DNA from 4 places in the Kocuria sp. KD4 genome. Region 2 is predicted to be linked to each of the others. Evidence: riboswitches for the same ligand, from Rfam matches in the RefSeq annotation. Region 2 holds a riboswitch; each other region holds the start of a gene.
The links. Region 2 has a riboswitch for S-adenosylmethionine ahead of HBK84_RS01270 (cobalamin-independent methionine synthase II family protein). Riboswitches for the same ligand answer to the same signal wherever they lie in the genome.
Positions count from the first base shown of each region.

Region 1: it holds a riboswitch for S-adenosylmethionine, as region 2 does, so the genes downstream of both, HBK84_RS11280 (methylenetetrahydrofolate reductase) here and HBK84_RS01270 (cobalamin-independent methionine synthase II family protein) in region 2, are expected to answer to the same signal.
Region 3: it holds a riboswitch for S-adenosylmethionine, as region 2 does, so the genes downstream of both, HBK84_RS08605 (MetQ/NlpA family ABC transporter substrate-binding protein) here and HBK84_RS01270 (cobalamin-independent methionine synthase II family protein) in region 2, are expected to answer to the same signal.
Region 4: it holds a riboswitch for S-adenosylmethionine, as region 2 does, so the genes downstream of both, HBK84_RS09625 (hypothetical protein) here and HBK84_RS01270 (cobalamin-independent methionine synthase II family protein) in region 2, are expected to answer to the same signal.

Region 1 is NZ_CP050449.1:2,518,944-2,526,446, reverse strand. Features, by position in the region: gene HBK84_RS11290 (aminotransferase class I/II-fold pyridoxal phosphate-dependent enzyme) at 1-142, opposite strand, end outside; gene metE (5-methyltetrahydropteroyltriglutamate--homocysteine S-methyltransferase) at 217-2,706, opposite strand; gene HBK84_RS11280 (methylenetetrahydrofolate reductase) at 2,904-3,893, opposite strand; SAM riboswitch class IV at 3,938-4,054, opposite strand; gene HBK84_RS11275 (hypothetical protein) at 4,221-4,373, shown strand; gene HBK84_RS12710 (thermonuclease family protein) at 4,497-5,285, opposite strand; gene HBK84_RS11265 (fructosamine kinase family protein) at 5,334-6,203, shown strand; gene HBK84_RS11260 (MarR family winged helix-turn-helix transcriptional regulator) at 6,376-6,882, shown strand; gene HBK84_RS11255 (polyprenyl synthetase family protein) at 6,879-7,503, shown strand, end outside.
Region 2 is NZ_CP050449.1:278,351-285,853, forward strand. Features, by position in the region: gene HBK84_RS01255 (enoyl-CoA hydratase/isomerase family protein) at 1-381, opposite strand, end outside; gene HBK84_RS01260 (thiolase family protein) at 389-1,612, opposite strand; gene HBK84_RS01265 (MFS transporter) at 1,811-3,238, opposite strand; gene HBK84_RS01270 (cobalamin-independent methionine synthase II family protein) at 3,593-4,804, opposite strand; SAM riboswitch class I at 4,819-4,905, opposite strand; gene HBK84_RS01275 (3-hydroxybutyrate dehydrogenase) at 5,172-5,921, shown strand; gene HBK84_RS01280 (IclR family transcriptional regulator) at 6,134-6,937, opposite strand; gene HBK84_RS01285 (CoA transferase subunit A) at 7,090-7,503, shown strand, end outside.
Region 3 is NZ_CP050449.1:1,913,928-1,921,430, forward strand. Features, by position in the region: gene ispG (flavodoxin-dependent (E)-4-hydroxy-3-methylbut-2-enyl-diphosphate synthase) at 1-49, opposite strand, end outside; gene HBK84_RS08595 (methionine ABC transporter permease) at 225-881, opposite strand; gene HBK84_RS08600 (methionine ABC transporter ATP-binding protein) at 881-1,933, opposite strand; gene HBK84_RS08605 (MetQ/NlpA family ABC transporter substrate-binding protein) at 1,930-2,814, opposite strand; SAM riboswitch class IV at 2,910-3,024, opposite strand; gene dxr (1-deoxy-D-xylulose-5-phosphate reductoisomerase) at 3,078-4,337, opposite strand; gene HBK84_RS08615 (GlsB/YeaQ/YmgE family stress response membrane protein) at 4,500-4,763, opposite strand; gene HBK84_RS08620 (cation acetate symporter) at 4,925-6,565, opposite strand; gene HBK84_RS08625 (DUF485 domain-containing protein) at 6,562-6,951, opposite strand; gene HBK84_RS08630 (DivIVA domain-containing protein) at 7,113-7,503, opposite strand, start outside.
Region 4 is NZ_CP050449.1:2,135,410-2,142,912, reverse strand. Features, by position in the region: gene HBK84_RS09640 (hypothetical protein) at 1-442, shown strand, start outside; gene HBK84_RS12880 (BCCT family transporter) at 714-1,052, shown strand; gene HBK84_RS12875 (BCCT family transporter) at 1,088-1,516, shown strand; gene HBK84_RS09625 (hypothetical protein) at 1,631-1,909, opposite strand; SAM riboswitch class IV at 1,930-2,072, opposite strand; gene HBK84_RS09620 (glycosyltransferase family 1 protein) at 2,184-3,347, opposite strand; gene HBK84_RS09615 (DUF6350 family protein) at 3,466-5,262, shown strand; gene HBK84_RS09610 (DUF308 domain-containing protein) at 5,373-6,092, opposite strand; gene purN (phosphoribosylglycinamide formyltransferase) at 6,189-6,782, shown strand; gene purH (bifunctional phosphoribosylaminoimidazolecarboxamide formyltransferase/IMP cyclohydrolase) at 6,840-7,503, shown strand, end outside.

The sequences.
Region 1 (7,503 bases), 570 kb from region 2:
CCGTGCGGGCGTAGGTGAAACCGCTCGCGCGCTGGGCGAAGACCTCGCGGGCGTCGGCCAGGGTCTCGAACGCGTACGCGGCACTGTGGTGGATGGGCCGGACGATGGGCGTGCCCAGCGGAGCGGGGGTGGCTGCGGTCATGGTCTTCTTCCTTCCTCGGTCCACCCGGTGGCCGCGCGGCGGCGGCCACCGGGTGGACGTTTCCTACGGGTGAATCAGCGCTGCGCCGGAGTATCCGCGGCAGGGGTCGACGACGCGGCGACAGTGACGCTCCCGGACACGGTCGTCGCGTCGTTCGGGTCCACGTTCGCCGGTGCACCTGCGGGCGCGCCGGCCGTCCGAGCGGCGTCGTCGGCGGAGAGTTCCGCGCGCACGGTGACCGTCGCGGCGACCAGCCGGTCCAGTGCGGCCTCGGTCTCGGGCCAGCCGCGGGTCTTCAACCCGCAGTCGGGGTTAACCCACACGCGCTCGGCGCCGATCTCGTGCGCCGCGTGGCGGATGCGCCCCGCGAGCTCCTCGAACGTGGGGACCCGGGGCGAGTGGATGTCCCACACGCCGGGACCCACGTCCCGAGGGAAGTCGGATGCCGCGAGCCCGGTCACGATGCCCGAACCGGAGCGGGACGCCTCGAGCGTGGTGACGTCCGCGTCCAGGGCGTCGATCGCGTCCAGGACGGTCTCGAACTCCGAATAGCACAGGTGGGTGTGGATCTGGGTGTCCGTGGCCGCCCCGCCCGTGGCCAGGCGGAACGCCCCCACGGACCACTCGAGGTACGCCGGGCGCTCGGCCGCCCGCAGCGGCAGCAGCTCGCGCAGCGCGGGCTCGTCCACCTGGATCACGGGCGTTCCCGCGCGCTCGAGATCCGCGATCTCGTCCCGCAGGGCGAGTGCGACCTGGTCGGCGACCTCGGCGGCCGGAGCGTCGTCGCGCACGAAGGACCACGCGAGGATCGTGACCGGCCCGGTCAACATGCCCTTGACGGGGCGCTCGGTCAGGGACGCCGCGTACGAGGTCCAGTCCACCGTGATCGGCGCGGGGCGCGAGACGTCCCCGAACAGGATCGACGGGCGCGTGCAGCGCGATCCATAGGACTGCACCCAGCCGTGCTGCGTGGTCACGAAACCGTCCAGGCCCTCCGCGAAGTACTGCACCATGTCGTTGCGCTCGGGTTCGCCGTGCACCAGGACGTCGAGCCCCAGTTCCTCCTGGACGCGCACCGTGTGGGCGATCTCCGCGCGGATCGCGTCCGTGTACTCGGCCTCCGTGATCCGCCCCGCGCGGTGGTCCGCCCGGGTCTTGCGGATCTGCGGCGTCTGCGGGAAGGATCCGATGGTCGTGGTGGGCAGCACGGGCAAGCGCAGACGTTCGCGCTGGGCAGCGCGGCGCTGTTCGGCGTCCGCGCGCTGGCGGTCCGCGTCCTGCACCGCGGCGGTGCGCTCGCGGATCTCGGCCTTGTGAGTTGCCGGGTGCTCGGCGCGGGCCGCGCGGATCGTGGCGTCCTCGTCCAGGGTGTCCCGGATGGCATCCCAGCCGTGCTCGACGCCGCGCGCGAGCCCGACCACCTCGGTCACCTTCTGGTCCGCGAACGCGACCCAGCTGGTGACGTCCGGATCCAGTGCGGTCTCGCGGGCGACGTCGTGCGGGACGTGCAGCAGCGGCGTCGCGGTGCCCACGGCCACCGGCCCGCGGGCCGCGGCGCGCAGCCGGTCCAGGGTCTCGACGGCGCGCGCGAGGTCGGTGCGCCACACGGTGCGTCCGCCCACGACGCCGCCCACGACGGGGCGTTCGCCCCATGCCTCGAGTGCCTTCTTGCCGGGGACGTCCCCGCGGTCGAGGTCGATGGCCAGGGCGTCGATGTTCGTGTGGGCCAGGGCGAGCTGGGCGTCCTCGCCGGCATCGCCGTAGCCCACGGTCACGAGGATCGCGGGGCGCTGTTGCTCGTTCGAGAGTTGGGTGTAGGCGCTCTCGAGGGCGGCCACGAGTTCGGTGCGTTCCACGCTCCACCCGTCCGCGGCGAGGGCCGGCTCGTCGAGTTGCACCCATTCGACGCCGGCCTCAGCCAGGGCTCGCAGGATCGCGGCGTATTCGGCCACGACGTCGTCGAGGCGCTGCAGGGGGTGACTTGCGACGGCATCGGTGGTCTCGGGGCGTGAGAGCAAGAGCAGGCTCACGGGGCCCACGAGGACCGGGCGGGTGGTGATCCCGGTGGTCCCGAGGGTGGTCCGGTAGCGGGACACGAGGCTCTCGGGGTTCGCACGCAACGGGGTGTCCGGGCCGATCTCGGGTACGTAGTAGTGGTAGTTGGTGTCGAACCACTTGGTCATCTCGAGCGGCTCCAACCGATCGGTGCCGCGGGACAACGCCGTGATCAGCTCGATCCCGCGGGGCGTGTCCGGGGCGGCGGGCTCGTAGCCGTCCGCGATGAACCGCGCGGGAACCGCGCCTAGCGCCAGGGACGTGTCCAGGACGTGGTCCACCGCGAACCCCTCGGACGGCACCGCGTGATCCGTGGTGAGGCCGAGTTCGGACAATCGCGTGGCGGTGCGCTCACGCAACCGGGCGAGGGTGTCCAGCACGGTGGTGGCGGGGTGCTGTTGCGGGTCCTTCCAATAGGACTCGAGTGCGCGCTTGAGCTCGCGGTCGGGGCCGATGCGGGGGTAGCCCAGGATCGTGGCGGCGGGGAACGGGACGGGCTGGGTGCTCATGGGAACTCCTCGGAGCTGGTGTGGGGTATGGCGGTTAGGGGGTGTGATGAGCCGCGGCAACGGGTGTGCTCCGGCGCGGCGGGGTAAGGGGAACGTCAGCGTGGGTGGTGCCGCTACGAACGGTTTTCGGCCTGCCCGGATGTGGCGGTCGAAGCCAACACGATCGGTTCACGGGTCGGCCGGGGCTGGTGCGGAGGTCAGGCCGCGGGGCTGCGGCCTCGGTATTCGCGTGCGGCATCCCGGACCCGCAGGTGCTCCAGGATGGTCAGCGCCGCCTCGGGGCGGTTGAACGTGTACAGGTGGAAACCGGCGCAGCCCAGATCCATGAGGTCGTCGATCAGGGACAGGGTGGCCGCGACCCCTCGGTGGCGCAGTTCCTCGGGAGTGTCGGCGCGCAGGAACCGGGTGAGGCGTTCCGGGACCCGGACCCCGGTGATCTCGGTCATGCGCTGCAACCTTTGAGGGTTGCTCAGCGGCATGAGCCCGGCGACCACGGGGATGTGGATGCCCTCCGAGCGCGCGCGTTCCAGGAACGTGGCGTAGTCCTCGGGTTCGTAGAGCACCTGCGTGATCGCGTAGTCCGCGCCGGCCTCCTGCTTGTCCCACAGGGACGCGAGATCCGCCTCGAAGTCGCGGCCTCGCGCGGGGGACGGGTAGCACGCCACCGACACGGACAGCGGTCGCTGACCCGGGCGGAACCCGGTGCCGAAGCGACGTCGTTCGACGTCCCGGATCAGCTCCACCAGTTGGGAGGCCCGGCCCAGGCCACCCGCTGGGGTCCGCCATTCCCCGGTACCCAGGGGCGGGTCGCCGCGCAGCGCGAGGAGGTCGCGAACGCCGTCGTCCAGCAACTGGTCCACGGCGCGCTCGAGACCCGCGCGGTCCGTGCCACCGCACGTGAAGTGCGCCATGACCGGGGTCTTGGTCGTGCGGCGCAGGTGGCGCAGCGCCTCGCGGGAGACGCCGTGATGGCCGGCGTGACCGTGGGTGACCGAGAAGAAATCCGGCCCGGCCTGGGCCATGGCGTCGATGTTGCGCCACACAGTGTCCGGGTCCGCGGTGGGCCGCGGCGGGAACACTTCGAACGAGACAAGCGTGGAGCGGCGCGGGCGCCGGACCAGCCAGGACGTCCCCGTGGGCGGGCCAGTCACGGGCGCGGGTTCTGACGCTGCGAGGGGTGCGGGCATATAAAAAATCCTCCGGCGTTAGGACGCCGGAGGATGAGCTCCGAGCGCCGTACTTGCCGACCACGCGGTTGCGCGGCGGCCGGATCCTCATCTGGGGCACCCCACTACAGCTGGAGGGTTGCCGCCCGGTTAGCCAGAGCTTCGCACCGGGACTCATGATCCTTTGTTACGAGCGAGCGTAGCACAGCCTCGTGACGAGGCCCACGAACGATGACGGAACCGCCGGCCTCCCGCCGCGCTCGTCTTCCCAAGCGGGCTGAATGGACCGCACGGGGGCACCTGGGCCCTGCCGTGGTCATCCTGCCCCACGACGTGCAGGACATGAAGATGCCCGAGTTGGGACCCGAGAACTGGGTCTCGCGCTCGATAGCCGCGGCGCCGGCCGCGGGCGGGTCCGCGTCCTCGCAGGCACCCGCTCCGACGACGACGCCGTCCCCCTTGCGCAGCGCGACCGCCAACCCCGGTCGTCACGAACCCTGAGTCCGGGCCGCCGTGCATCCGGCGGCTCGCCGGTGCACCCGCGTGACGAAAGCGTGGCGAAAAGCAGGGACGCCCACCCGGTCAACCGTCCGGGTGGGCGCGCCTTGGCGTGTCATCAGCGACTCAGCACGGGTGCCAGACCTTTCCTCCCGGTTCGTAGCACCGGGGGCCGGTGTAACCGGGATAGCCGCCATCACTCTCGGGAGCCGGGGGCACGTGGGGTGCCGCCGGCAGCTGCGGGGCAGCAGGTACCCGGGGCGCGGCCGGTAGCTGAGGTGCCGCGGGCTGCGCGGGGGCGGGGTTGTAGTTGTAGTTCGGTTGCGGAGCGGGATTGGGTTGGGGTGCCGGATCGCCCACGGCGACCTCGTCCTCCACGACCGCGGGAGGCGCCTCGAGCGTCGGCGTGGGAGTGGACGTGGAGGACGGGGTGGGACTCGGCGTCGCGCTCGGGCTCGCGGTGCTCGAAGTTGTGGTGTCGGGGGATGCGGATTCCCCCGGCGGCGCGCAGTCCTGCTTCGGGTCGAAGAAACCGACCTGCATGGCCTGGGCCACGTTGTACGCGCTGTCCATCTCTCGCCGGTACGTGCTGTTGGCGCCCACGGTCATGGGCGTTGCCAGGCCCGCCTTGACGAGTGCCTGGTTGACGTTCAACCCGTCGTCGTCGCGGGTCACTCGGGCGAGGGTGCGGCCGTAGCGGTCCGTGCGTTCCACGTCGTATTCCAGGTGGATCGTGGATCCCTTGGGCAGTAGGTCCTCAAGCTTGGCCGTGGCCTCGTCCGCGAGGCACTCGCCGGGCTGACCGTCCCGCGCGACCTCCGGGGTATTGATGTTCAGCAGCCGCACCCGCGTGGACTTCCCCGCGATCGTGGCGTCCAGGGTGTCCCCGTCCACCACGCGTTCCACTGTGGCCACCGAGTCGTCCGGGGTGGTGCGCAGTGCGGCATGGTGTAGACAAGACGCATGGCCACCATCGATGAGCTTCCCGGTGAGATTGTCGCGGACCTGCGCGTGAGCGATGCCCGTCCCCTGAGCGGCGGGGACACCGCCCGCGCCTACTGGCTCGAGACCCCGGACGGGCCCCTGTTCGCCAAGACCATGCCGGGTGCCCCGGCGGGTGTGTTGGCGTTGGAGGCGGCGGGACTCGAGGCGCTGCGCGCCGTCGCCCCCGCCGAGGTGCGGGTGCCCAGGGTGCATCACGTGGGCGATGAGGCCCTGGTGCTCGAGTGGATCGACGAGGGTCCCGGACGGCAGGACCGTGCCACGGAACGCAGCATGGGGGCCGGTCTCGCGGCCATCCACCGCGCGCGAGCCCCGCACGTCGGGTGGCTCTCGGCGGAGCTGCCGGAACGCATCGGCTCGTTCCCGGTGGATCTCACGCCCACGGACGACTGGGCCGACTTCCTGTTACACCGCCGCATCGAGCCGTTGCTGCGCGCGGCGATCGACGCGGGACACCTGGACCCCGCGGCGTCGGACCTGCTGGCGCGCTTGGCGCCGCGAGCGGACGAACTCGCGGGCCCTCCCGAGCCCCCGAGCCTGCTACACGGTGACCTGTGGGCAGGCAACCGCGTGGTGGATCGCAACGGGACGAACTGGCTCATCGATCCGTCCTCGTTCTACGGACACCGCGAGTACGACCTGGCCATGATGCAGCTCTTCGGCGGTTTCGGGCGGGAATGCTTCGCGGCGTACGACGACGTCTACCCCCTCGCGGACGGCTGGCACGACCGGGTGCCGTGGTACCAGTTGCCGCCGCTGCTGGTGCATGCGATCAGGTTCGACGGTGGTTACGGCGGGGCGGTCCTGCGGGCCCTGCGCAGTCTGATGTGACACTACGGGGCGCGTCCATCACCCGCTGAGGACAGGGCGTTCTCGGCCGATGACTGCTACAAGGCAGGTGCGGACAACGTTTTCCACCCGCGTGACATGGTTGGACACGTCCCCCGCACGTGCAGCATGATGTTTACTAGATTGTCTAGTTATCCACAACGCGAGGGACGCGATGGAGAGCAGTGCAACGTGGTACGGGCCGGTGAGCCCGCAGTCGCGTGCGCTGCGCCGGGTGGTCGTGCTCAACGCGGAGATCGCGTACGAGATCCGCCGCATCTTGGGGCTCAAGGGAACCGATTACGCGGCCATGGCCATGCTCATAGTCCATTCCATGGGGCCCACGGAACTGGCTCACGCGCTGCACATCACGACGGCCTCCGCGACCGCGGTGGTGGACCGACTGGTGCGCGCGGGTCACGTGGTCCGGGAGCCCGTGGAGGGGGATCGACGCCGGATGACTGTGCGCGCGGTGACCTCGTCCAGGGAGCGAACCCGGGAGCACGTCGTGCCGGTAATCGGGATGGTCGAGGACGAGCTCGACGTCTTGGATGAGCCCGGGCGTGAGGCCGTCCTCCGGTTCCTGAGAGGTACCGAGTCCCGTCTGGAGGAGTACTTGGAAGACTTGCGCGGGCGCGCGGACCAGGCGTCCCAGGACGATCCCGGGGCGGGTGGGTCATGACCGAACGCGTACGCACCGCCCGGTCCCGTGAATCCCACCGAGCGGCTCCCGGGATCCCGTCCGTTACCGATCCTGGGGCCTCCCCGAGTGTCGCCCCCGTCGACGACGCCGCCTGGTGCCGTTTCCGCACCGCCGTGGGGGAAGAGCTGGACGCGTTCTTCGCGGCCCCCGCGAATCGAGTTCCCACGAGCCCGGGTTTCGGGGTGCTGTGGGAGCGGGTGCGCGAGCACATGGTGGGCGGCAAGCTCATCCGGCCGCGACTGACTTGGATCGCGTGGTCCTCCTTCGCCGGGGGCGCGGGGGATGGATCGAGCGCGCCTGACCCGCTCGTCGCGCCGGACGCCGGGGATGCCGAGGAGACGCCGGGTGTGCGCGATGCGGCCGGAGACGGGAACCACACGGCGGGCGACCGGGAGACAGAGGTGCCGGACCCCGAGTGCGTGCGCCTGGCGGCGTCGTTCGAGATGCTGCACGCGGCCCTGCTGGTCCACGACGACGTGGTGGACCGCGACTGGCTGCGCCGGGGCATGCCCACGGTGGGAGAGCTGTTCCGCCGTGACGCGGCCCGCGCCGGCGCACCCGAGCACGAAGCGGAACACGCGGGGGCCTCGGCGGCGATCC
Region 2 (7,503 bases):
GGCCCACGCGAGTTCCGCGCCCCCGCCCAGCGCGTAGCCGTCCAGGGCCGCGATCACGGGCATGGGTAGCTTGGCGATCCGGTCGAACAGCTGCGAGTTCACGCCGCGCAGGGCGTCCTCACGACGCCGCTCGCGCAGTTGCGCGATGTCCGCACCGGAGGCGAAGATCCCCTTCCCGTTCACGTGCGTGCCGCTCAGGATCATGATCCGGGGATTGCGTTCCAGACGGGTGCACACAGCGTGCAACTCGTCCACCATGACCTCGTCGATGGCGTTGCGCACCGCGGGGCGGTCCAGCGCCACGTGCATGCGGTCCGGGGTGTCGGTGATGCGCAGGGCCGTGAACTGCGCGGCCCACTCGGGGGTGTCGTGCTGCGTCATGGCTGGATCACACCCGCTCCACGAGCAGTGCTGCACCCTGGCCCACGCCGATGCACATGGTGGCCAGGCCCTTGGCGGTCTGCTCCCGCTCCATCCGGCCTAGCAGGGTGATGACGATGCGCGAGCCCGAGGAACCCAGGGGGTGGCCCAGGGCGATCGCCCCGCCGTCCCGGTTCACGATCTCCGGGTCCAGGCCGAGCCGGCGGATCGATGCGAGCGACTGGGTCGCGAACGCCTCGTTGATTTCCACGGAGCCCAGATCGCCCGCGTTCCAGCCGGTGCGCTCCAGGACCTTCTCGGATGCGGGCACCGGGCCCAGGCCCATGATCTCGGGGGCGAGACCGGCGGAAGCACCGTCCACGACGCGGCCTCGGGCGTTGAGCCCGTACTTGGTCACGGCCCGTTCGCTGGCCACGATCACGGCGGACGCGCCGTCGTTGAGCGAGGACGAGTTGCCGGCCGTGACCACGGACCCGCCCTTGACCACGGGGCGCAGCTTGGCGAGCACCTCCGGGGTGGAGCCCTCGCGGGGGCCCTCGTCCGTGTCCACGACCGTGACCGCACCCTTGCGGCCGTGGACCTCCACGGGCACGATCTCGGCGTCGAAATGACCGGCGCGGATCGCGGCCAGGGCCTTCTCGTGCGACTGCGCGGCGAAGGCGTCCGCGTCCTCGCGGGAGATTCCGTCCACCCGGGCGACCTCCTCGGCCGTCTCGGGCATCGAGTAGGTGGCCTTGCCGTCCCGCGAGAGCGGGCCCTCCACGAACGCGGGGTTCACGAACCGCCACCCGATCGAGGTGTCGAAGACCTCCCCGGGCTTGGCGAACGCCGTACGGGGCTTCTCCATGACCCACGGCGCGCGGGACATGGATTCCACGCCACCGGCCACCACGATGTCCGCGGCCCCGGACTTGATCATCTGGGACGCGATCGTGATCGCGGACATCCCCGACGCGCACAGCCGGTTGACCGTAATCCCGGGGACCGTGTCCGGGTACCCGTTGAGCAGCCACGCCATCCGGGCCACGTTGCGGTTCTCCTCACCGGCGCCGTTGGCGTTGCCCAGGATCACCTCGTCCACGAGCGCGGGATCGATGCCGGCGTCCTCCACGACGGAACGGATGCACAGTGCGGCTATGTCGTCCGGGCGCACCGAGGACAGGGCACCGCCGTAACGACCCACGGGGGTTCGCGCCCCTCCGACGAGGAAGGCTTGGGGCATCGAGGACATGGCAACTCCTAAGTGGGGCAATAACTGACCGAGCGTTCACTGCAAAGGTTCCCCGATCATGTGAGCCACGTCAATCGATGACGGTCACGCGGGGAAGAGCGCGACGGGCCCGGCAACCGTATGGCTGCCGGGCCCGCCGTGCGCCGTCGTGACCTCCGACGAATCAGAGGCCGGGACGGTTGGTTCGTGTGTCGGGGATCAGTGGCGGCGGATGCGCGCCGGAGCGGTGGTCTCGGGCTCGCCGGCCACCGGGGGAACGATCTCGTCCGGGTGCGCCCGGACGTACTCCTGGTGCACCTCCGCGACGTGCAGGTCCTTGCCCTGGTCCGACTTCTTGACGAAGGAGACCGCGATGAAAGACACGAGCGAGATCAGGGAGATGTACAGGCCGATGGTCCACGCGGCGCCGGTGCGGTTGAGCAGCAGCTGGGCGATCATGGGGGCGAACGCGCCACCGATGATCGACCCCAGGGCGTAACCGATCGAGACACCGGAGTAGCGGACGCGGGCCGGGAACATCTCGGCGTACATGGCGGACTGCGGACCGTAGGACGGACCCAGACCGATCGTCAGGATGAAGATCGCGGCCGCGAACAGGGGCAGGGACGCCGTGTTGAGCATCCACCACATGGGGATGGCCCACAGGATGATGATGCCGTAGCCGACCTGGAACGTGAGCTTGCGCCCGATCTTGTCCGAGATCCACCCGCCGAACATCGTGAAGATGAGCCACCCGACGCCGCCCACGAGCGTGGCGATCAGCGTCTCGGGGCGGGACATCCCCAGGGCCTTGGTGCCGTAGGACGCGAAGAACGCGATGACCAGGTAGCCCGCGGCGTTGTTCGCGGCGAAGATCAGCGCGGCCAGGATGACCTGCGGGGAGTTGGTCCGGAACAGCTGACCCAGGGGAGCGGAGGACTCCTTGGCGCGCTGGCGCATCTCCAGGAACACGGGGGACTCGTCCACGGAGCGGCGGATCAGCCAGCCCACGAAGATCAGCACGATGGAGAACAGGAACGGAACGCGCCAGCCCCAGGCCTCGAACTGCTCGGGGGTCAGGATGGTGCTCAGACCGAACATGAACAGGGTGGCCATCAGTACGCCCAGGGGCACACCGATCTGGGGGTAGGCGCCGAAGAAGCCGCGCTTGTTCGCGGGCGCGTGCTCCACGGACATCAGGGCCGCACCACCCCACTCACCACCGGCGGAGAAGCCCTGCAGGATACGCAGGACCAGCAGGATGATGGGGGCCGCGATACCGATCTGCTCGTACGTGGGCAGCAGGCCGATCAGCGTGGTGGCCGCGCCCATCCCGAAGAGGGTCATGACCAGGGTGATCTTGCGCCCGTACTTGTCACCGATGTGACCGGCCACGATCGCACCCAGGGGACGGAAGAGGAAGCTGATGCCCAGGGACGCCCAGGCGAGGATCTGTCCCAGCGTGGCGTTCTGCTCGCCCGCCGGGTTGAAGAAGTGGGTGGCCAGGATGAAGGCGGCCGCCTGCGCATAGATGAAGAAGTCGTACCACTCGATGGTGGTGCCCACGAGGGTGCCCGCAAGGACCTTGCGTTCTTCTCGGGTCATGGTGTGCGCCGGCTGAGCGGGCGCTGAGGTGGTGGATGCCATGTGGGTCTCCAGGATCGGCGGACGCGGGGTCCGTGGGGTGCCAGTGGCGGAGTGGATCAGGGGAATAACCGACCGATTGGTCTCGAAATAAGTGTACGAAATAATGTGAAGCGCGCCACACGTTTCGTGTATTAAATCGTATATTTTTCCCGGGCCGTTCACCCGGGCGGGCAGCATGTCGGCCGTTGTGACGCGTTCATGACACGGCAACGCCCCCTCCCGCCGTGCCGCACCGTGGAAGGTGCGGGCGCAGCGGAAGGGGGCGGGCGGCGTCGTCGTCCGGGAAGATCGGGGAACCGGAACGGTCAGCGACGCGGTGAGACTAAAAGCTGCAGGACCAGCCGCGCGGCCTGATTAGAACAGGCGCTCGGACGCGATCCGCGCACCCTCCACGAGGGACTCGAGCTTGGCCAGCGCGATCTGCGGGTGCAACCGCCCGCCCAGACCGCAGTCCGTGGAGGCGATCACGTTCTCCTTGCCCACCACGGACGCGTACTGCTCGATCCGGTCCGCCACGAGCTCGGGGTGCTCCACCACGTTGGTCGAGTGGGAGACGAAACCGGGGTAGACCACCTTGCCCTCGGGCAGCTGGTGGTCCTTCCAGACCTTCCATTCGTGGCCGTGGCGCGGGCTGGACGCCTCGAAGCTGTAGCCCTGCGCGCGGATGGTGAGCATGAGGTCCACGAGGTACTTGAACTCGAGGTCCGTGGTGTGCGGGCCGTGCCACGAACCCCAGCACAGGTGGAAGCGGATCTGCTCCTCGGGGAGGTCGCGCAGTGCGTAGTTCAGCGCGTCCACGCGCAGCTGGGTGAAGGCCAGGTAGTCCTCCACGGTGGGCTCGGGGTTGATCTGGTCCCAGGACTCGGCGATCGAGGGGTCGTCGATCTGCACGGTCAGTCCGGCGTCTACGATGGCCTTGTACTCCTCGCGCATCACGTCCGCGCACGCGTAGACCAGTTCCTCGTCCGTGGCGTAGTACTCGTTCTTCACGCGCGCGCAGGAGCCGGGGGACAGTGCCGCGACGAAGCCCTGCGTGGCACCGTTCAGAGCCATCGCGTCCTTCACGCGGCGGATGTCCCCGGCCACCGCCTCCTGACCCGTGTAGGTCAGCGGGCCCGTGATCTTGGGCTGGGAGACCGTGTTGCGGTGCACGAGCACGCCCGCTATGGGGTCCTCATAGGCGTCCCGGAAGCGCTCCCGGTCGCGGCGGTCGGGGAAGCTCGTGAGCACGATGTGTCCCGGGCTGGAACGGTGCTTCTCGCCCTCGTTCCAGCGGTCCTCGTCCGTGGGGGTCAGCCCGCCCAGGCGGTGGAACGAGTAGTTCCACCAGGCCCCGTAGTCCACGGCGCCGGACGTGGTGTGGCCGTACTCGCCGTCGTTGACGATGTCGATGCCGATCTCGCGCTGGGTGCGCACGATCTCCGTGACGCCCTCGTCGAGCGCCTCGCCCAGCTGGGAGAGGTCGATCTCGCCCGCCTGGAAACGGTTGTTGGCCTTCAGCAGCTCGGGCGTGCGAGGCAGGGAGCCCACGTGGGTGGTCTGGATGCGATCGGTGTTCAAGGGCATGGCTGTGCTGATCCTTTCCATCGGTTCTGGCGTTAGCACCGGTGTCACCCCGGTTGCTGCGGCTTCCACGAGCCAGATCTCTCGGCCGCTCTGGATGGGTACTGCTCCATCCAACAGCATCGCGAGGCGCGGACGCCATTCGTGGCGCGCGGGGTCGTGGCGTGTCGGACGACGACGCCGCTCCCCGGGTTCCTCGCGCCCCGGCCCCTCGGGCTGGGATCACCGGGGTTTCCGTGACCGGGCGGCCCCCGGTGCGGGCCATGACTCGTAGCTGGTCCGAGGTGGTCCGTTCCGGATCGTGACCCGGCGGCCCCCCGGGGCGTAGCGTGACGCGGTAGGAGAACCGTCCACGCGCAAAGAGGCTGTCATGGAGCAATCACTCGAGGGGAAGAAGGCCCTGGTCACCGGTGGGGCCAGCGGGATCGGCCGCGCCGCCGTGCAGGCGTTCGCGGACCGCGGCGCCCACGTGGTCGTCGCGGACATCAATGAAGAAGCCGCTCAGACGACGGCCTCCGAGGTGGGCGGGGAAGCCTGGGTCGTGGACCTCTCGGACACCGCCGCGCTCACCGAACTGAGCCTGGACGTGGACATCCTGGTCAACAACGCGGGGATCCAAAAGGTGGCACCCGTGCAGGACTTCGACCCCGCGGACTTCCACCGCATCCTCACGCTCATGCTCGAGGCTCCGTTCCTGCTGATCCGTGCCGCACTGCCGCACATGTACGAGCGCGGATGGGGCCGGATCATCAACGTCTCCTCCATCCACGGTCTGCGCGCGTCCGCGTACAAATCCGCGTACGTCACGGCCAAGCACGGGCTCGAAGGGCTGTCCAAGACCGTGGCCCTGGAGGGCGCCGAGCACGGTGTGACCAGCAACTGCGTCAACCCCAGCTACGTGCACACCCCGCTCGTGGACAAGCAGATCAAGGACCAGGCCGCGACCCACAGGATCCCCGAGGACCAGGTGATCGAGAAGATCATGCTCACCGAGTCCGCGATCAAGCGCCTCGTGGAACCCGAGGAGGTTGGCGAGCTCATCGCGTTCCTGGCCGGCCCGTCCGCGGGCATGGTCACGGGTGCGTCCTACGCGATGGACGGTGGCTGGACGGCGTCCTGAGTGCGGGGCGACGTCGCCGCGTCCACCCTCGCTGCCGTTCGGTGTCGAGGCAATGGCCCGCGTTCCACGGCCCCTCTCCGGCCAAGGGCCCGAACATCTGCGTCCCGAAAAAACACCCGCAGTCGCACAACGCGTGCGGTATCGGGGCACAGATGTTCCGGGGTGCGAGGACGCGGGGTCTGACGGTACGGGACGACGCCGCTGCGTCCGGTTCACACGGTCGTGGCCCCCGCGCGCAGCGCCGTGGAGAGCCTGTGGGCCTGGTCCAGCAAAGCCGCCCCGAGGCGGGGTCTGCGTTCCGTGGTGAACCGGGGTTCGATCCCCGTCAGGGAGAGCGCGTAGCGGGGTTGGCCGGTCGCGTCGAACACCGCGGCCGCCATGCCCCACGAGCCCTCCACAATACGTCCGGGGTTCAGGGACCAGCCGTCCTCCCGGACCTGGGCGACGAGGCGGCGGACGTGAGCGTCGTCGTGCTGTGGACCGAGGCGCGTCCGCTCCTCCCGGGTGTCCGCGAGGGCGGTCTCCAATTGGTCCGGGGGTAGGTGACCGAGGATCGCGAGTCCCGCGGAGGCCACGCCCAGGGGCAACCGCAGGCCCTCGTAGAGCACGTGCGAGCGCACCGGGAACGCCCCCTCCACCCGGGCCAGGCAGATGACCTCGTTGCCGCGGCGAGCGGAGAAGAACGCGGACTCGCCCGTGGCCTCGGCGAGCCGCTGCAGGCACGGGGTCGCGAGGTCCTGGGCGGGATAACGTTGGGCGGCCACCGTGCCCAGGATGTGCAGTTCGGGACCCAGGGCCCAGTTGCCGTCCTCCGTGCGGTCCACGAGCCCCTCGGCGGCGAGCGCTGCGAGCAATCGGTGCGCGGTGGGCCGGGTCAGCCCCGTGCGGTGGGCGATGGCCGCGGTGGATCCGGTTGACTCCCCGGATGCCACGGCCTGCAGGATCGCGGCGATCCGGGAGACCACCTGCGTGCCCTGCGGGGAGGGCTGCGGGTTCCGGGATTTCTGCGGGGTCATACACGCTCCTGCGTCGGGACGTTCACAATATGGACAGACTAGCGACAGTTTTTCAGATTGTGATCCCTTCATCGACGATTACGGGTGAAGCATTGACCAAGATGTGGTCACTTTCTAGCCTGAGAGGCAGATCACGCACTGGAGGGGTGACCATGTCCAAACTCAGGGACAACGTGGCCGAGTTGCTCGCCGAGACGCTGCGGGACGGGATGACCGTGGCGGTGGGCGGTTTCGGACTGTCCGGGATCCCGCGGGACCTCATCGAAGCGGTCCGGGACAACGGAGCCAAGGACCTGACCGTGGTGTCCAACAACATGGGCGTGGACGGCAAGGGGCTCGGTCTGCTGCTGGAGAACAAGCAGGTGAGTAAGGTGCTGTCCTCGTACGTGGGGGAGAACAAGGAGTTCGCCCGCCAGTACCTGGAGGGTGAGCTCGAGGTCGAGTTCAACCCGCAGGGCACGCTCGCCGAACGGCTGCGCGCGGGCGGTGCGGGGATCCCCGCGTTCTACACCGCCACCGGTGTGGGCACGCGCGTGGCGGAGGGGAAGCCCACCGCGGAGTTCGAC
Region 3 (7,503 bases), 1.2 Mb from region 2:
AGAGCACCGGTTGGGGCGCGGCGGGCATACCGAGATTGACCGAGGTCACGAATTGCCTCCCAAGGAAGTGGCGTCCGGGGCCCGTGACGCGCGCCCCGCGATGTTGCACTGTCCATTGTGCCCCACTCCTCCCACGTGCTACAGCCGCACGTGATGCGCCGAACACGACGCCGCCCCCGGAATGTTCCGGGGGCGGCGTCGCCATGGTACGGGGCGCGTGAGCGTCAGCGGCGCATGATCCTGCGCGCGAGCCAATTGCCGAAGAACTGCACGAGCTGGACCAGGATGATGATCACGATCACCGCGGCCCACGTGACCTGGTCGTTGAAGCGCTGATAGCCCAGGCGCAACGCGAAGTCACCCAGACCGCCGGCACCGATCGCACCGGCCATCGCGGACATGTCCGTGATGCCGATGACCAGGAACGTGTACCCCAGCACGAGCGGGCCGAGCGCCTCCGGCAGGATCACCGTGGTGATGATCTTCCAGCGTGAGACCCCCATGGACCGCGCGGCCTCGATCACCCCGGGATCCACCGTCATGAGGTTCTGCTCCACGATGCGGGCCACCGCGAACGTAGCGCCGATGGTCATGGTGAAGATCGCGGCGTTGGGGCCCAGGCGCGTGCCCACGACCGATTCCGTGACCTGACCCAGGGCGGCCAGCAGGATGATGAACGGGATGGGACGCACGAAGTTCACCAAAAGGTTCAGCGCGGTGAACAGTGGACCGTTCTCCAGGATGCTGCCCCGCCGGGTCACGTAGAGCCCCATACCCACGGCCAGGCCGATGAGCCCGGCCAGCACGAGGGTCACGGAGACCATATACAGCGTCTGCCCGGTTGCGTCCAGCAACTGCGGGCCCAGAGCAGACCACTCCATCACTCACTCACCTCCCGCACCGTGGTGACGGCGCGCAGACTCTCGACGGCGCGGTCCACGGACTCGTCCGAACCGGTCAGGGACAGCGTGAGCGTTCCGAAGGACTGTGACTGCAGGATGGAGATCCCCCCGAAGGCGATGTTGAAGCTGACACCGTCACGGGCGGCGTCCGAGAGCACGTCCCCGATCCGGTTCTGGTCGGTGACGTCCACCAGCACGAGCCGCCCGGGGTGTTCCCGGCGCAGCTTCTCGATCTCGTCCGCGCGCGGCACGGTGCGCATGACCGAGGAGACGAACTTGCGCGTGGTCTGCGCCCGCGGGTGGGCGAAGACCTCCGCGGTGGTCCCGGTCTCCACCACACGACCGCTGTCCATCACGGCCACGCGGTCCGCGGTGGCCCGCACCACGTCCATCTCGTGGGTGATCAACACGATGGTGATCCCCAGCTCACGGTTGACGCGCTTGAGCAGACCCAGGACCTCCTGGGTGGTCTCCGGGTCCAACGCCGAGGTGGACTCGTCTGCGAGCAGCAGTTCGGGATTGCTCGCGAGCGCGCGGGCGATCCCCACGCGCTGCTTCTGACCACCCGAGAGCTGCTCGGGGTAGTTCCCGGCGCGCTCGGTCAAGCCCACGAACTCCAACAGTTCCGCGACCCGCGCCTTGCGTTCCTCGGGCTTCCACCCGGCACGCTTGAGCGGGTAATCGATGTTGCCCGCCACGGTGCGTGACGTGAACAGGTTGAACTGCTGGAAGATCATCCCGATCTTGCGGCGGATGGGCGCCAGCTGGGATTCGCTGCGCCCGTCCACACGGTTACCGGCGACCTCGAGCGCCCCGGACGAAATGGGTTCCAGGCCGTTGATCAGCCGCACGAGGGTGGACTTGCCCGCCCCCGAGTAGCCGATCACCGCGAAGATCTCACCGCGGCGGATGTCCAGGTCCACGGAGTCCACCGCGGTCACGGTGCGCGGGCGGCGTTTGGACCCCGTGACGAAGACCTTGCTCACGTCCCGGAAACTGACCAGGGTGTCCGCCGTGGCGGACGGGCTCACTTGGTCTGCTCCTTGAGGTCCTGCGAGTAGCGGGCCAGCAAGTCCTTGAGCTCCTGCTGATCCACCTTGGTGGGCACCGCGGTGCCCTTGGTCTCGGTCTTCTCCGCGTCCTGGACCTTGTCGTCGTAGTAGAAGCTCGCGACCTTCTTCAGGGTCTCGTTGTCCGCGTTCGCCTCGGTCGCGGCGAAGAGGTTGTCGTACACCTTGGCGCTGTCCGCGGTGGGATCGTCCTGAGCCAGCGCGGACTTGGGATCGATGTTCGCGCGGTCCAGGAAGTCGTTGTTGACCACGGAGGCGGCCACGGAGTCCATGGACAGCACGGTCTGCTCGGCGGAGACCGGGCGGACCGTGACCTTGGACTTGGCGGTGTCGATGTCCTGCTCGGTGGGGGCGATCGTGTCCTTGGTGAACTCCACGAGACCCTGCTGGTGCAAGAGGTTCAGGGCGCGGGACAGGTTGATCGAGTCGTTCGGCACGGCGATCTCGTCACCCTGCTTGAAGTCACCCACGGATTTCACGCTCTTGGAGTACAGCCCCAGCGGGAAGATGGACGTGGAGCCCACGGGAGTGATGGTGTCCCCGGCGTTGTTGTTGTAATCGGCGAGGTACGCGATGTGCTGGAACCAGTTCATGTCGATGTCACCGCTCTTCAGAGCGGGGTTCGGCTGGCTGTAGTCACTGAAGTCCACGTACTCGACCGTGATGTCGTTGTCCGCGGCGACCTGCTTCAACGCTTCCTGCACAGGGGTCGAGCCCACGATCCCGACGGTGATCTTGCCGTCCGCGGCCGGGTCCGAGTTTTCGGAGCCGCCGCCGCACGCGGTGAGGGTGAGGCCCAGGGTGGTGGCCAACACGACGGGAATCAAACGCTTGGTTCGCATGATCATGCCTTTCCAGGGGTCTGTGACGGGGACTCGCGGGGCGAACAGTCCCCCCTGGATGAGGGCACAGGGACGGGTACGTGCTGATTTCCGGGGAACCGCACTTGCCGTGATCTGTTGCAACCGCGACCGGATGGTCATCTGGGGCACCCCGCTACGGGAGAGGGTTGCCGTCCGGCCAGCCAGAGCTACGCGCCGGATCTCGTCATCCACCCGGAATTCTAGCATGGCCCTGCCATGGGCCGACGACCGCCGGAAGGGCCCTATGCCATCCCGGCGATACGTTCGTCCGCGCGGGCCCGGGCCCACTCCTCCGCCCCCAGGACGTCCTCAAGGGTGGGCCGCGTGACGCCGTCGTGATCCTCCAGCACACGCTCGACCATGTCCACGATCTGCGTGAAGCCGAGCGCCCCGCGGTGGAACGCGTGCACGGCCTGCTCGTTGGCGGCGTTGAACACCGCGGGCCACGTCCCGCCGCGCGAACCCGCGTGCTTCATGAGCTCCACGGCGGGGAACACCTGCGAATCGAGCGGTTCGAACGTCCACTGTGCGGCCCGGGTCCAGTCGCACCCCGCGGCGGCACCGGTCACGCGGTGGGGCCAGCCGATTCCGAGCGCGATGGGCAGGCGCATGTCCGGCGGGGACGCCTGCGCCAGGGTGGATCCGTCCACGAACTCCACCATGGAGTGCACGACCGATTGCGGATGCACCGTGACGTCGATCCGGTCCAGGGGGACGTCGAACAGTAGGCTCGCCTCGAGCACCTCCAGTGCCTTGTTGACCATGGTCGCGGAGTTCGTGGTGACCATGACCCCCATGTCCCACGTGGGGTGCTGCAGGGCCTGTTCGGGTGTCACGCGCGTGAGCTGCTCGCGCGTCATGCCGCGGAACGGTCCGCCGGACGCCGTGAGCACGAGCCGGCGCACCTCGGAGGCCGTCCCGGAGCGCAGGGCCTGGGCGATCGCCGAGTGTTCGGAGTCCACGGGGATCAGCGCGTCCTCGAGGCCCGTGTCCGCCGCGGCGCGCAACACGAGCGGACCGCCCGCGATCAGGGACTCCTTGTTCGCGAGCGCCACCCGCCGACCCGCTCCCAGCGCCGCCAGGGTGGGTGCGAGCCCGATGCTCCCGGTGATTCCGTTCAACACGAGGTCCGAACCCTCCCACTGCGCGATCCGGGTTGCAGCGTCCGGCCCGTACAGGACCTCGGGTGCCGCCGACGACGCCGCGCGTGACCGGTCCGCGATCAGCTCACGCAACCGGGCGGCGTCGTCCGCCGTACCGCTCGTGCCCACCGCACGGACACCGAACGTCACGGCCTGCTGAGCGAGCAGCTCGAGGTGACCCGCGCCCGCGGCGAGCGCCACGACCTCGAAGGGCTCGTGGGTGGCATCCGAGACGGGCCGGCGCAGCCCCGCGGCCTCGGACACGACGTCGAGCGCCTGCGTCCCGATGGATCCCGTGGACCCCAGGATCACGAGGCGCCGGGGGGCCTGCCGGGTGGCGGAGTCAAGATCGGGGGTCATGCCGGTGGAGGAAGTCATGACCCCAGTATCGCGTGAGCGCCGCACCCCGCACGCACGACACCGAGCACACGACTCCGGACGCACGACACGGGAGATACGACAAGGGCGCCACCCGGAGGTGACGCCCTTGTGTGGAAGTCCCGTTCAGGACCCGCGGGTGATTCAGCGACGGCGGCCGACGACGGCGCCGTAGATGAGCAGCACGATGATCGCGCCGATCACGGACGTGATGATCGTGCCGATGCTGAAGCTGTTGATCCCGTCGCTCAGGCCGGGGATGAAGCTACCCAGCCAGCCGCCCAGGAAGGCCCCCACGATGCCGAGGATGATGGTGACGATGATCCCGCCACCCTGCTTGCCCGGAAGGATCAGCTTGGCGAGCGCGCCGGCGATCAGACCGAGGATGATCCAGCTAATGATGCCCATTTCTCCACCTCTGGTTCTCGTTGTGCGCGTTTGCGGTGTTCCGCAACCGCATGTGGTCAGCGAACTGGTTCACAGTGTAGTACCAGACACCAACGCTACACGGGCCGCCGCGTCCGGATGAAACCGGACACGGCGGCCGTGTCAAGGGGCGGTGAACCGGGTCAGTGCGAGACGGCCTTCTCCGCTCCCACTCCCGTGAGGGAACGCACTTCCATCTCGGACTGCTTGCGCGGGTCCTCCGGCCGGCGCTCGCTGAGCGAGCCCAGGAAACCGAGCAGGAAGGACGCCGGGATCGAGATGATGCCGGGGTTGGACAGCGGGTAGAACGCGAAGTCCACGGTGGGGATCATGGAGGTCTCCGATCCGGACATCACCGGGGAGAAGATAATGAGCACCACGGAGATGATCAGCCCGCCGTACATGGACAATACCGCGCCGCGCGTGGTGAAGCGCTTCCAGTAGAGCGAGTAGAGGATGGTGGGCAGGTTGGCGGAGGCCGCTACCGCGAAGGCGAGGGCCACGAGGAACGCCACGTTTTGACCCTGCGCGCCAATGCCGCCGGCGACCGAGATCAGGCCGATGACCACCACGGTGGTCTTGGCCACGCGCAGTTCCTGACGCGGGTCCGAGGTGCCCTTCTTGATCACGGACGTGTAGATGTCGTGTGCGAATGACGCGGAGGCCGTGATGGCCAGACCGGCGACCACGGCGAGGATCGTGGCGAACGCGACCGCCGCAATCAGACCCATGAGGATGGACCCGCCGAGTTCGTACGCGAGCAACGGAGCCGCCGAGTTCACACCACCAGGCGCGCCCTTGATCCGGTCCGCACCGATCAGCGCGGCCGCACCGAACCCGAGCACCAGGGTGAAGAGGTAGAACAGGCCGATCAGAGTGATCGCCCAAACCACGGACTTGCGGGCCTCCTTGGCGGTGGGCACCGTGTAGAAGCGCATGAGCACGTGCGGCAGGCCGGCGGCACCCAGGACGAGGGCCAGACCCAGCGAGATGAAGTCCAGCTTGGAGATCTCGCTCACGCCGTACTTCAGCCCGGGATCGAGCATCGCGGGGTTGTTGTTCGTCTCCACGGCCGCGCCGAGCATGGTCGAGAAATTGAACCCGAACAAGGCCAGGATCCACACGGTCATCACGGCCACGCCGGATACGAGCAGGCACGCCTTGATGATTTGCACCCATGTGGTGCCCTTCATGCCGCCCACGAGCACGTAGACGATCATGATGACGCCCACGATCACGATCACCAGGGACTGCCCGGCCCGGGAGCCGATCCCCAGCAGCAGGGACACCAGGGCCCCCGCCCCGGCCATTTGCGCCAGGAGGTAGAAGAACGTCACGGCCAGGGTTGAGATGGACGCCGCGACCCGCACGGGCCTCTGCCGCAATCGGAACGACAGCACGTCCGCCATGGTGAACTTGCCGGTGTTGCGCAGCGGCTCGGCGATCAGTAGCAGGGCCACGAGCCACGCGACGAAGAAGCCGATCGAGTACAGGAACCCGTCGTAGCCCTGCAGGGCGATCGCGCCCACGATGCCCAGGAACGACGCCGCGGAGAGGTAGTCACCCGCGATGGCCAGACCGTTCTGGGTCCCGGAGAACGAGCGCCCACCCGCGTAGTAGTCCGCGGCCGTGGCGGTGGACTTGGACGCCCGGATCACGACCACGAGCGTCACGAGCACGAACGCCAGGAAGATCGAGATATTGATCGCGGGGTTACCCACGGTGGACGTGGCGGTCTCCGCCAGGTGCACCGCGGGTGTCGAGAGGGCGGGGACGGCGATCATGGCCGGGCCTCCTGGTGGTCGTCGGCCCGGTGGCCGGAAGTGGATTCGAGGTCCTCACGCAACGCGGTGGCCTGCGGATCGAGCTTGCGGTTGGCGAAGCTCACGTACGCGGCGGTGATCCCGAATGTGGTGACGAACTGCAGCAGACCCAGGATCAGACCCAGGTTGACGTTGCCCACGACCCGCGTGGACATGAAGCCCGGCGCGTAGATGGCGAGGACCACGTAGAGCAGGTACCAGACCAGGAACGCGATGGCCAGGGGGAAGACGAAGGATCGGTGGGTCGAGCGCAGCCGTTGGAACTCGTGCGAACGCTGGACCGCGGGGAAGTCGATGCCCTGGGTTGCCGTGGAACCGTTGGGGTCGACAGGGGGCGTGGACGCCATGTGTGCCTCCTTGTGTGATGGTCACCACAGTACGCACTGTGTATCCAATGACACAAGACATGTCCGTCACAACGTCGAAAAACGCCTGAAATCCGCGGTCTGGTTAGCCCACCTTATAATTTTGATCGATCTGTGTATACATTCGGCGTCATGGCGCGCCGCTACGGCCGCATGGCCAGGACAAACTCCACGGCCCGGTCCAGAAACGCGTCCACCTGTTGTTCCTCGTAGCTGCGCTGACCCTGGGCGGATCGAAAGACCGCCGTCCTCACGAGCCGCGGGTCCACCTCGGGTTCACCGCGCAACGCGTCCATGAGCCGGTCGCACAGCACGTCCACGTCCGCCGCCGCGTAACCCAGCGTGCGGTGCGAACTCGGCCGGCGGAAGCGTTCACCGTGCGGGCGGTTGAGCCGCCCCAGCAACAGCCCGGCCAACAGCTCCAGGTGCTCCTCCCAGCGCCGGGCGCCGTGCTCGGCCACGAACGCGGCCTTCTCGCGCGCGAACAGCTCGTCCTCCACGGCGTCCAGATGGGCATCCACCGCTCCGGGGTCG
Region 4 (7,503 bases), 950 kb from region 2:
ATTGTCCTCGGTCGTCGCCGGGCTGCCACTGAAGGAGATGCAGTACAACGGGGTCGCGGAACGCTTCGTGCCCGCGGACGCCACGTGGGAGGCCACGGACGACCGCAACCAGGCGGGGCTGTACCGGATCAACCACCACCACAAGACGCGCTACGCGTACCGCACCGCGGAGGACGTGGTCTCGGGTCACGCCCGTCCCGTGTCCTCGGGGCTCGGCAAGCACCTCGCGGCGCGGGATACCGGCACGGCGTTGGTCAGCTACGATCCCGAGCTGCGGTTGCTCTCCGTGCCCATCGGTGCCGCCCTGCCGGGGCTGTACGCGCGCGCCACGGTGCTGTGCTCGGGGCTGCTGCCCACGCTCGTGGACGAGGACTTCTCCCTGAACTACGGGGATGTCTCCGAGGAGTTCGCGAGCGCCCTCGTGGCCAAGCTGCTGGGCTGACAGTGCCGCCCCGGGCGAGCGGGGGGGGGGGTGTACTCGTGGGGCCGCGCGGCTGCATTCGGCCGCTGCGCGGCCCTTTCCTAAAGTGAGGTGGCGTGCCATGACTAACGGCTGGTAGTAAGGCGCCTCAACCCCGGGTCGTCCGACGTCCGACCCGCATCCCCGACGTGACCACACACGATTCCTCGTCCATCCGTCACCCACGCCCGGGCTCGTCGCCCGTCGCGGATCCGCCCGCCCCGTCCGGGCCCCTCGCTCTGCGCCACCCCGGTTGCCCGTCAACTGGCGGGTCTTCGTTGCCGCGGCAACCCTGCATGTCTCGCCGTCCGCCTGGGCCACGGAGGCACCCGAGCACGCTGACGCCGTGATCGGCGGCGTGGTCGCGTGGGTCGCCTCCCGGCTGGGGTGGTTCTACATCCTCACGGCCGCTCTCGTGATCCTGGTCGCGGACAGCAGGCACGGCACGATCAAGATGGGCCCGGACCACGCGAAACCCCAGTTCAACCTGTTCACGGGGTGGGCCATGTACGCCCTGATGGGCATGGCCTTCGGCTACTTCGCCTACGGCTTCGGCATGCCGCTGAGCATCCGCTCCGCTCTCTACCCCTGATCGGGTGCCGGATCCACGGTGCCGCCGGCGACGCCGTGGACACCGCGGCGCTGCTGGGGACCATCCTTGGGGTGGCCGCGTCCCTGGGGATCGGGGTGGTCCAGTTGAACTTCGGACTGCGCTACCTGTTCGGCGTCCCCGAAAACCTGGCGGTGCCGTCGGCACTGACCGCCCTGGGGGTCTTCATGGCGGTGGCTTCGTGCGTCTTGGGCGTGGACAAGGGCATCCGGCGGCTTTCCGAGCAGAGCATCATCCTGGCGATCGGGCTCATGCTGTACGTGCTCATCACCGGGCGCACGGCGTTCCTGCTGGATGCGATCGTCAAGGGCGTGAGCGGATTGCGCGTGGCAGACGCCTCGGTGATGTCCGAGCTCGTGACGGTGAACCCGAAGATCACGGTCTTCATGATCGGTGAACGCGCCGCCGAGCTGATCGCCCAGGACCGGGACGCGACCGCCCGGTGAGCACGGCCGCCAAGAACCGAGCAGGCTGAGAACATGGGTGTGGCCCGGGTCCGTCCGGACCCGGGCCACACCCGATCGTGGAGTTCGCGGTCGCGGGGACCGTGCTCGTGAGGACTACGCGGGCAAGGGCTCCAGCTTGTAGAAGGACACCCCGCCGGTCACCCGGGACGCTCCGGGGACCAGGAGTCTGCTGTACTTGGCGCACCACTGGCCGCGCCCCCGTGTGTGCTGTGCGGCGAGTGCGACCTCACGGGCGTCGTCCGCGAAGTACTCGTGCTCGTGACCGTCCGATCCCGTGATGGACACCACGTGCCGGGCGGGGTCCGCCTGAACGGTGACGTCCACCCACTGTTCGCGGGTGTCGGGGTGGGATTTCTGGGTTGTCGTGTTCATGATGTCGGGCCTCTGATTTTTCCGGTCGCTTGCCGGAACCACACGTGTGGCCCCGGCCGCTTCGTCATCCAATCCACCCCTGAACCGAGGGTTGGCGTACGCCGAGTTGGAGCTCTGGGCGCGCGGTGACGTCCTTGTCGTTGCGCGGGCGCATCTCGTGAAGCTGCTTCGAGCCTATCCGTGGATTCGGGGGACCAGCCAGGCGCGGACCGAGAATGTCATCAAAACTTAATCAAGCTTCTGTTGAGTAACATCTGGCACCCGGCGGCGTTTCTCACGGGGTGCGCAGGCCGGCCCCGCGCGTACCGCGCATCCGGGAGGTGACCGTGCGAGCGCGCTCGTAGTGGCCCAGCAACTGCTCGCACACGGCACCCCACGTGCGCTCCTGCACGCACTGGTGGGCGGTGCGCGCGAAGGCGAGGCGTTTGGCGTCGTCGCCCGCGAGGTCCCGGACGCGCTCGCGCAACCCGGCCAGGTCACCCGGGGCGTAGAGCCACCCGTTGCGCGAGGAGTCCACGAGGTCCAGGGGGCCGCCGCGGCCCACGGCCACCACTGGGACCCCGGAGGCCATGGCTTCCTGGATGGTCTGGCAGAACGTCTCGTGCTCACCGGGGTGCACGAACACGTCCAGCGACGCCATGGCCGTGGCGAGTTCGGTGCCCGTGAGGAAGCCCTCGAAGTGCGCGTTGGGCAATACCGAGCGCAGCGACTCCTTCCCGGGGCCGGAACCGATGATCACGAGCCGGGTGTCCGGCAGGGCGTCGATCGCGGCGAGGTCCGCGACCTGCTTCTCGGGGGCCAACCGCCCCACGTATCCCACGAGTCGCTTGCCGCCGCCCACGCGCTCGCGCCACGCGTGATCGCGCAGCGCGGGACGGAACCGGCTCGTGTCCACGCCGCGGCGCCACATGTGCACCCGCTGGACGCCGTGCTCGTGGAGCTGGCTGATCGACGCCGTGGAGGGAGCGAGCGTGAGGGTCGAGCTGTTGTGCATCGCACGCACGTGGGACCACATGGCGGTCTCCAGCACGGATGCACCGTAGCGTGCGGCGTAACCGGGCACGTCCGTCTGGTACACGGCCACGCACGGCAGACCCAGACCCTTGGCGGCCTGGATGGCTTGCCACCCGAGCACGAACGGGGACGCCACGTGCACCACGTCCGGGGCGAAACGGGCCAGGATGCGCTGCATGCGACTCACGGTGCAGCTCGCCACGCGGACCTCGGGATAGCCCGCGAGCGGCAGGGACGGGATGCGTTCGATCCGCACGCCGTCCACGTGGTCCACAGAGCCCAGGAACAGGGTCTTCTCGTAGGAGGGGGCGATCACCATGGCCTCGTGCCCGTGATCCCGCAGGTGTTCCAGGACGCGGATCACCGAATGAGTGACACCGTTGACGTGGGGGAGGAACTGTTCGGCCACCAATGCGATTCTCACGGTTCCCACTGTGGGCCCGGCGCCTCACGGGGGAGTCACCCGGGGGTGGCCCGCAGGTGAAGTCCGGGCTAACTTCGCTGCCCGTGGTGCGCGGGTGAACGTGAAAAGATGTCCGGTGATGAAACTTCCCTCACTGCCCGGCGTGGTCTCGGGCGTACGCGACCGCTTCACGTCGCACGGTTCGTCCCCCGTGCGCGCCGCCGACGTGCCCCGCCCCGAACCGGACGACTCCCCGGGACTGCCCATGCCGCTCGCGCTGCAGGGCGTGATCGAGCTGCTCGCGGTGGCCGTGGTGGGCCTGTTGCTGGGCACCGTGCTCTTGGGTGCGGTATGGGCTGCGGGGGGCTTCGCGACCCTGGGCGCGGGCGGGAGCCTGCAGCTCGCCGGTCAGGTCTGGTTGCTCGCGCACTGCGTGCCCCTCACGATCCAAGCCATCCAGGGCCTGTCGCTGGACGGTGGCGGGACGGTCACGCTCGTGCCTCTAGGGCTCACGCTGATCCCGTTCGGCCTCGCGGTGATCGCGGGCCGCCGGATCGCCCGGGCGTGCTGGCGCGGTCAGTTCCTGATCCCGTTCTTCGCCGGGATGCTCGCGTACGCGCTCTTCGGGGCCCTCGTGGGCTGGCTCAGCCGCACTGAACAAGTCTCGGTGGACCTCGTGGCGGCCGCCCTGTTGCCCCTGGTCCCGGCCGGGTTGGGCACCCTCGTGGGCGGGTGGAGCGCTTCGCGCTCGCTCGCCGCGGTGCTCGGGGCCGACGTCGCGTCCTGGTTGCAGCGCACGAGCCAGCACTCACGCTGGGCCGGTTCCTACGTGTGGGCCGTGATCCGCGCCGGTTTCCTCGCCGCGGTCACCGCTGTGGCGGCCGGTGCCCTGTTGTTCGTGGTGGCGCTCGCGTGGAACTGGGACCGCGTGATCACGGTCTACCAGGACCTCGGTACCGGCGCTGCGGGGGACACCGCCCTGACGGCACTGCAGTTCGGGTACCTGCCCAACATGGTCGTGTGGGCGCTTACGTGGGCCACCGGTGCCGGCTTCTCGCTGGGCACCGGGACCCTGGTGTCGCCGTTCCAGAGCACGCTGGGACCGCTGCCGCAGTTCCCGGCGCTCGCCGCGCTGCCCACCGGTGACCCGTGGCTGTACGCCCCTGCGGTCCTGGGGTTGCCCGTGCTCGCGGGTCTGCTCGCGGGGTGGTGGTTCTGCCGCGAGGGTGAGAACCACCTGGACGACTGGATGGCCATCCGCCTGCCCCTGCGCTGGATCACGTTCGTGCTCTCCACCGTGCTCACGGCGGTGTTCATGGCCGCGGTGGGGGCGGGCCTCGTGACCGCGCTCGCGTGGCTCTCCAGCGGTTCGCTGGGCATCGGCAGGCTCACGGACATCGGCCCGCACGCGTGGCATGTGTTCCTGTGGCTCGGTGCCGAACTCGCGGTGGGCGCCACCGTGGGGTGCCTGGCCGGGCCCTGGCTCGAACGCGAGGGCTACCGTTCCCGCTCCCGCGCCGAGGCGGACGAGCTCCCCGTGCCGGATTCCTCGGCCCCGGAGGACGACGCCGCTGTGGCCCACCACGACGCCCTGCCCGCCGCTGGCGCTGTGCACAGTTCCCGCTCGGCTTCCGGCCCCGGCGCCGGGCAGGATGCTCGCACGGCACCCGGTGGCCGTCCTGGATCCGGGGCGGCCGTCCCGGACGGCGAGGTCACGGCTCGGGGTGTCCGGGGTCTGTTCCGGGGCCGCGCGTCGCGCGCTGCCGCCGAGCCCGAGCGGGAGTCCCAGCCCCGCGGCGGGTCCACGGCCGTGGGACGATCGGCAGACGAACCGGGACTGTCCCGCCGTGAGGAGGCCAAGCGTCGTCGTGCGCAGCGCAGGTCCGAGAAGCGCAAGGCCGCGCGGCTGGCCGCCCTCGACGACGAGCGGGACTGAGACGACGATGATCCGCTCCTGGCGCCGACGGGCTCGGGCGTCCCAGGACGTGGGACTGGGCCGATGACGAACCGCTCCCGATAGCAATGGACTCGCTGGGAACGGGCGTCTCAGGACCCGGGACCGGCGGAGGTCGGCGAGGTCGCTCCCGGTGTAGCACTCCCTGAAGGGGCAGGGTTCGAGGCGCTCGGCGTGGGCGTGACAAGGGAGGCCTCAGGCGTGGCGGTGGCCGTCGGATCGTCCTGCGGCGCACCCGTCTCGAGGGGCGCACCGGAGAAGTGCTTCCACACGTTGTCGTTGAGCTGTTGCTCGCACCGGCTGGTCGAGGACAGCGTGAGGGCCCGCTCGGTGCATTCCTGGTAGACCTGGGTGGCCGGCCACACGAGCAATCGGGTGCCACCGCCCAGCGCATTGATCACACCCCACACGATGGCCAACACCGCGAGCACCGTGATCAGGACCCGTGAGGACGAACCGCGGGAGCGCGCGAGCGCGATGATGCCCAGCACGATCCCGGCGATGGCGAGTACGAGCCCCGCCACGGTGGACCACACGTCACCCACCACGAGTGCGGAGGCGAGCACCGCGAGGGCCGCGGCCACCGCGGCGAACCGGAGCCGAGCGCCGTCGCCGTCGGAGGGGTCCCCGGACTGGGGGCCGCGAGGTGAGGGCTTCTCACCGCGCGGGTCGCCGGCGTGCGGGCCACGGTGCTGCGGGCCGCCGGAGTGCGGTCCCCCTGAGTGGGAACCCCCGGAAGGGGAGCCGCCGGAGGTCGAACCCATCGAGTGCGTGGCGTGGGGCGGCGTGCTCCGGTGGCGGGAATCGTGCATACCCACCACTGTAGGCGAGCCGACGGACCGAGCAGCGCCGCGGGTGCGGCACCGCCGCGGCGCCATCGAGGCAGCCTCGCTGGATAGAGTGGGCCCATGCGTTTAGTGGTTCTGGTCTCGGGCTCCGGTACGAATTTGCAGGCGATGATCGACGCCCTGCACCAGGGGGACGTGGAGGTGGATATCGCCGCCGTGGGTGCGGACCTGGAGTGCGCCGGTCTGGACCGGGCGCGCGCCGCGGGCATCGACACCTTCGTGGTGCCGCTGTCCGAGTACCCGGACCGGGAGCAGTGGAACCGTGCGCTGCAACGACGCGTGGCGTCCTACCACCCCGACCGCGTGGTGTTCGCCGGGTTCATGCGGATCGTGGACGCGGAGTTCGTGTCCGTGTTCCCGGGCCGGATCATCAACACGCACCCGTCCTTGTTGCCGTCCTTCCCCGGTGCCCATGCCGTGCGGGACGCCCTGGCCTACGGCGTGAAGGTCACGGGCGCCACGGTGCACGAGGTTGTCGCGGACGTGGACGCCGGACCCATCCTGGCCCAGGTCGCGGTCCCCGTGGCCGAGGACGATACCGAGGCCGTGCTGCACGAGCGGATCAAATCCGCCGAGCGCACCCTGCTCGTCAACGCGCTGGCGAAACTGAGCTGGGACGTCACGAGCACCGACCCCGATCTGCCCCGGTCGTAGACTGAACCGGGCTCCGGCCCGCCTACCGTCCGTACCCTCGTCCCCACTGGAGAGCTCGTGAACACTGCCGACCTGAACCGTGTGCCGCTCAAGCGCGCACTGATCTCCGTGTACGACAAGACCGGTCTGGAGGAGCTCGCGCGAGGGCTGCACGACGCCGGCGTGAGCATCGTCTCGACCGGTTCCACCGCCGGGACCATCCGCGGCGCGGGGGTCCCCGTGACCGAGGTCTCCGAGGTCACCGGGTTCCAGGAGTGCCTGGACGGGCGGGTCAAGACCCTGCACCCGCGCGTGCACTCGGGAATCCTCGCGGACCGGCGCAAGCAGGAACACATGGATCAGCTCACCGAGCTCGAGATCGAGCCGTTCGACCTGGTGATCGTGAACCTCTACCCGTTCCAGGACACCGTGCGCTCGGGTGCGGAGCAGGACGCCGTGGTGGAGCAGATCGACATCGGTGGTCCGTCCATGGTGCGCGCGGCCGCCAAGAACCACGCCGCGGTCTCCGTGGTCGTGGATCCTGCCGGTTACCCAGACGTGGTGCGCGCGGCCCAGGAGGGCGGTTACGACCTCGCGGCCCGGCAGAAGCTCGCGGCGGCGGCGTTCGCCCACACCGCGGCCTACGACACCGCCGTGGCCACGTGGACCGCCCAGCAGTTCGACCACGACCCCGAGGCGAACTTCTGGCCCCCGTACGCGGGTCTCGCGCTGCAGCGCGCGG